Regions from separate parts of the Nocardiopsis sp. CNZ308 genome, predicted to be linked through region 2. Evidence: predicted binding sites of a transcription regulator. Region 2 holds the regulator's gene; the other holds the start of a gene.
The links. The regulator LexA, encoded in region 2, represses DNA repair genes until DNA is damaged. The targets are predictions, from matches to a motif close to TCGAACANNTGTTCGA.

Region 1: a site for LexA is predicted at 1,604-1,619, ahead of ruvC (crossover junction endodeoxyribonuclease RuvC). Genes of this name have one in related genera too.

Annotation. Positions count from the first base shown of each region.
Region 1 covers NZ_SHKJ01000001.1:4,280,497-4,283,323, forward strand. The annotation lists gene EV372_RS18465 (molecular chaperone DnaJ) at 1-532, opposite strand, end outside; gene EV372_RS18470 (NUDIX hydrolase) at 550-1,341, opposite strand; gene ruvC (crossover junction endodeoxyribonuclease RuvC) at 1,639-2,187, shown strand; gene ruvA (Holliday junction branch migration protein RuvA) at 2,238-2,827, shown strand, end outside.
Region 2 covers NZ_SHKJ01000001.1:651,253-654,079, forward strand. The annotation lists gene nrdR (transcriptional regulator NrdR) at 4-507, opposite strand; gene lexA (transcriptional repressor LexA) at 1,163-1,882, shown strand; gene EV372_RS02810 (alpha/beta hydrolase family protein) at 1,991-2,827, shown strand, end outside.

The sequences.
Region 1 (2,827 bases), 3.6 Mb from region 2:
GCCGCTCCACGCCGGTGGCGGCGTCGCGGTGCTTGAAGGACTCCACCAGTTCGGGGACGAAGGCCCGGTAGCGCTCGTGGCCGTGCTCCCGGACGCGGCGCAGCGCGGTCGCCTCGGCCTCCAGCAGGTCGTTGTCGCGGGGTGCGCGGGGCAGTTTGAGCACCGCGTCGCGCCACTCAGGGGCCCGGTAGCGCACCGGGTGCAGGTCGGCGACGTCGCCCCGGGCCAGCCGCTCCCGGCCGATCCGGTAGGTGTGCGCGCCGGTGGCCAGGGTGAGGTCGTCCAGGCGCAGGTCGCCCGCGGCCATCGCCCGGTACAGGTCCCACAGCTCCGAGAGCCGGGCGAAGGGGCCGGTGCCGCTTCCGGGCGGCGCCGTGTCGGGGTGCAGCGCCCGGGCCAGCTCGCGGTGGCGGGCCGTGGCCGCCGGGGGCACGCCGCCGTCCTCGGGCAGCGGGCCGAACAGTTCCACGGGGTCGCCCGCCAGGGCGACCTGGCGCTCGGCGTCCTCGAAGGCGGGGCCGGTGGCCGTCATCGGGCTCCTCTCGGGGGTCACTGCGTGCTCCGCAGCAGGGGAGGGTGCAGCAGGGCGGCGCCGCCCGCGCGGTAGAGCCGGGCGCGCCGTCCGCCGCCCGCGCCGCCGCGCTCGGCGAGTTCCCCGGTGTCCTCCACGAACCCGGGTGCGGCGAGGATCTTGCGGTGGAAGTTGGCCGCGTGCAGGGAGTGGCCCCACACGGCCTCGTACACCTCGCGCAGCGCCGTGATGGTGAAGGCGGGCGGCAGGAAGGCCGTGGCCAGCGGGGTGTACTCCAGCTTGGAGCGGGCGCGCTCGACGGCGTCGGCCAGGACGCGGCCGTGGTCGAAGGCCAGGTCGAGCCCGGCGCGTGCGCCGTCGCCGTGGCCGAGGTCGCGCCAGGGGATCCAGGCGGCCTCCTCGGTGCCCCGGCCGGTGTGCGGGTCGGGCAGGTCGGGGGCCAGCAGGACGTAGGCGACCGAGAAGACGCGCATGCGCGGGTCCCGGTCCCGGGCGCCGTAGGTGCCCAGCTGCTCCAGGTGCAGCTCGGTGGGCAGCAGGGTCTTCTCCGAGAGCACGCGCAGGGCGGCGTCGGGCAGGTCGGGGTCGGCGGGGCCGTCCGGTCCGTCCTGGGCCCGGACGAACCCGCCCGGCAGCGCCCACCAGCCGCGCTGGGGGCGCGCGGCGCGGCGCGTCAGCAGCACGTGCGGCACGCCCGACCTGATGGTGAGGGCGACGACGTCGACGGTGACCGCGGCCGGGGCGAACGCGTGCGGGTCGTAGTCGGCGAGGAACCGGCTCTCGCCCTCCTCGTCGCGCGGGTCGGCCACGTGCGCCTCCAGTTGTTCTCAAGTCGAGTATTTCTCGAACTGAGAGCAACTTAGCACGCGTTCGGCGTCCCGTCCATCCCTTTTCTCCGGAAGCGCGAAGGCGGCGCGCGGGCCCGGGCCGTGCTGCCGCACCCGGTCGGGCGGCTACGCTCGCGACGGGGCGGCCCGCGGCCGCGGCGGGTTCCGGCCCGGCCGGTGCCCCGGGAGCGGACACGCCCGGGCTGGCCGGAGGCGGACGTCGTGGCCCGCCGCTAGCATGTGGGCGAACGGACGTTCGAGAGGACAAGGGTGAGGCGCGTGCGCGTGTTGGGGATCGACCCCGGGCTGACCCGGTGCGGTGTCGCCGCCGTCGAGGGCGCCATCGGCCGACCGCTCACCCTGCTCGGCGCCGACGCCGTGCGCACCAGCCCCGACACCGACCTGCCCCACCGGCTCGTGGGGATCGAGCGCGGCATCGAGGAGTGGCTGGACCGCTACCAGCCCGACGCCGTCGCCGTCGAGCGCGTCTTCGCCCAGCACAACCTCAGCACCGTCATGGGCACCGCCCAGGCCAGCGGCATCGCCCTGGTCTGCGCCGCCCGCCGCGGCCTGCCCGTGGCCATGCACACCCCCAGCGAGGCCAAGGCCGCCATCACCGGCAACGGCCGCGCCGACAAGGCGCAGGTCGGCACGATGGTGGCGCGTATCCTCGGACTCGACGGACCCCCCAAGCCCGCCGACGCGGCCGACGCCGTCGCCCTGGCCATCTGCCACATCTGGCGCGGCGGGGCCCAGGCCCGCGTCGCCCAGGCCCAGCAGGACTTCGCCCGCAAGGTGGAGCTGGCCCGCCGCACCCGCGGCCGCTAGCGCCCCGCCCCCAGGAAGGAGAGGGGCACCGTCCCCGGTGCCCACACCAGATGATCGCGTTCCTCACCGGCCGGGTGGCCGCACGCGGCGCGGGCACCGCCGTCATCGACGTCGGCGGGGTCGGCATGACCGTGCAGTGCACGCCCTCCGCGCTCTCGCGCCTGCACGTGGGCGAGACCGGGACCGTGGCCACCAGCCTCGTCGTGCGCGAGGAGTCCCTGACCCTGTTCGGGTTCGCCGACGACGACGAGAAGCACCTGTTCGAGCAGCTCCAGACCGCCTCCGGAGTCGGCCCCCGCCTGGCCCTGGCCATGCTCTCCGTCCACAGCCCCTCCAGCCTGCGCCACGCCGTGTCCACCGAGGACACCACCGCCCTCACCCGCGTGCCCGGCATCGGCAAGAAGGGCGCCCAGCGCATCGTCCTGGAACTGCGCGGCAAGCTCGACGCGCCCGTGCTCACCGACGGCACCCTGCCCGGGTCCGATGCCGCCGGGACCGGCGGCGAACCCAACGGCGCGTGGCGCGGACAGGTGGTCTCCGGCCTGGTCAACCTCGGCTGGTCGGCCAAGGACGCCGAGGCCGCCGCCTCCGCCGTGGCGACCGAGGCCGAGCACACCGACGACGTCGCCGTCCTGCTGCG
Region 2 (2,827 bases):
GCGCTAGCCCGTGGCGGCGCCGCTCCGGCCGCCGGCCCCGGCGCCCCCGTCGGTCTCGGCCTCGCGGTCCTGGCGCAGGCTGGCGATCTCGGCCTCGAAGTCGGAGAGGCTCTCGAAGCCTCGGTAGACGCTGGCGAAGTGCAGGTAGGCGACCTCGTCCAAGTCGCGCATCGGCCCCAGGATGGCCAGGCCGATCTCGTGGGCCGGCACCTCGGCCAGGCCGCGGCCGCGGATCTCCTCCTCGACCTGCTGGCCGAGTTTGGCCAGGGCGTCCTCGGAGACGGGGCGGCCCTGGCAGGCCCGGCGCACCCCGGCGATGATCTTGGTCCTGCTGAAGGGCTCGGTGACCCCCGAGCGCTTGGCCACCATCAGCAGGACGGTCTCCTGGGTGGTGAACCTGCGCTCGCAGACAGGGCAGGACCGGCGGCGTCGGATGGCCGCGCCGTCGTCGGTGGACCTGCTGTCGATCACCCGGGTGTCCGGATGGCGGCAGAACGGACAGTGCACCCTGGTTCACCTGCTTCTCTCACCGAACGACAACGCCTAGGTACCACTAAACCACAACTTCTGGGCAATTGCCCCTGTCGCCACACCAGATGTTGTGGTCGAACCTAGACTTCTTCCCGACCCGCCGCAACCCTGGCACGGGCGTGTCACGGACACGGCCGAAGGGCCGCGCGGCATCGCGGTCCGCGGCGACGGGGTGGGGCGGGGAGGTCGGCGCGGGCGGATCGCTGCGGGGGGCGGCCCGGCACCGCGCTCAAGGATAGCGTCGCCGACCGGAGCCCCCGCGCCCCGGTGGCGGGCGTCGGAAGCCCGGCGCCGCGGGGATTTCGGTCGAGCCCACGCCCCGGGATAAGACCCCCGTGCCTGGCCGGAACCGCTGTCACGGACACGCGTTCGCGCATTCCGGGGACAACAGCGCGTGAACGCGTGTACACACGTAAGTGCAGGCCGGAAATTGTCCGCGAATACGCGCGACGGCAATTGTCCCCAGCCTCGAACGCTTGTTTGATATCACCGTGTGCAACGACTAAAGTTGACCTTGATTTCACACCGGTTTCGCCATCACGTGGACCCCCAGGTCGGCACGGTCGCGGACCGGGGGTGGCCAGTCACACAAGCAGGCCCTGACCGAACCGAATGCCGAGGAGGCCCGGCCGTGCCGGAGGAGAATCCCGGAACCGCAGACACCGCCACCGTTCTCGCACCAGCGGAGAACACGGGCGGGTCCACGCCCGAAGCCCCCAAACTCACCGCGCGCCAGCAGAGCGTGCTGAACTGCATCCAGCGCTATGTCCGGGAGCGGGGTTTCCCCCCGTCGATAAGGGAAATCGGGGAAGCGGTCGGCCTGTCCAGCCCGTCCAGCGTGGCGCACCAGCTCAAGGTCCTCCAGCGCAAGGGTTACCTGCACCGCGACCAGAACCGGCCGCGCGCGGTGGAGCTGCGCACGCCCGGGCGCGCATCGGGGCGGACCCTGGTGCCCGAGGACATCGACCTCTCGCGCGCCGCCGCCGTGCCGCTGGTCGGCCGGATCGCCGCCGGTGGTCCGATCCTGGCCGAGGAGTCGGTGGAGGACGTGCTCGCCCTGCCGCGCCAGCTGGTGGGTGAGGGGCGCCTGTTCATGCTCACCGTGGTCGGCGACTCGATGACCGACGCCGCCATCACCGACGGTGACATGGTGGTGGTGCGCCAGCAGCAGGACGCCAACAACGGCGACATCGTTGCGGCGCTGCTCGACGAGGAGGCGACAGTCAAGGTACTGCGCCGCGAGGAGGGCGGCCACGTGTGGCTGATGCCGCGCAACGAGGCCTACGAGCCGATCAACGGCGACGACGCCACCATCCTCGGCAAGGTGGTCGCGGTCATGCGCCGCGTCTGAAGCGCCCGCGTACCCGCGTCTCCGGTCCCTCTCCCCTCGGAGGGATCGGGGGCGCTTCCCCCTGTGGACGGCGCGGGGCCGACGGGCGCGGGCCGCTAGGCTGAGAAGGTGTTCACACGTGCCTCCTCCCCCGCCGCCCGCTGGCGCACCGCACTGCTCGGTGCGGCGAGCGCCGTCCTGTTGACCGCCTCCTGCGCCCCCGCCGACGACCGGGCCGCCGAGGCGCCGGGGGCCGGCGGCGTCGAGCGCGAGGTGGCCTTCGAGGGCGGCGGGCACGAGGTGTCCGGCACCTTCCGGATGCCCCAGGACGTCTCCGGCACCGTTCCGGGCGCGCTCATCATCTCCGGCAGCGGTCCCACCGACCGCGACGGCAACAGCTCCGTGCGCCCCAACGCCGACACCAACCAGAACCTGTCCCGGGTGCTCGCCGGGGTCGGGGTGGCCTCGCTGCGCTACGACAAGTACGGCAGCGGTCCGGACTTCGAGACGCCGGGTCCCGGAGAAATCACACCCGTGGACCCCGTGGTCTTCGACGAGCAGGTCGCGGCCGCCTACGAGGAACTCGTCGCCCAGCCCGAGGTGGACCCCGGGCGGGTGGTCGTCGTCGGGCACAGCGAGGGCGCCCTGTACGCGCTGCGCGCCCACGAGCTCATCGGTGCGGAGCACCCCTCCCCCGCACTCGTACTCGCCGCGCCTCCCGGTACGCGCTACCTCGACCTGATCGACCGCCAGCTCACCGAGCAGATGCGTACCGTCGAGGCCTCGGGCCAGATCGAGGAGGGGCAGGTGGTCCAGCTGCTCTCCGACGCCCGCGCCGGACGGGCCGCGATCAGGTCCGGGCGTTCGCTCGGCGACGTGGAGATGCCCAGCGGGGGCGTGTTCGGTGTCTACACCCCGGTCAACGAGGACTTCCTGGCCTACATGGACGCCTTCGACCCCGTCGAC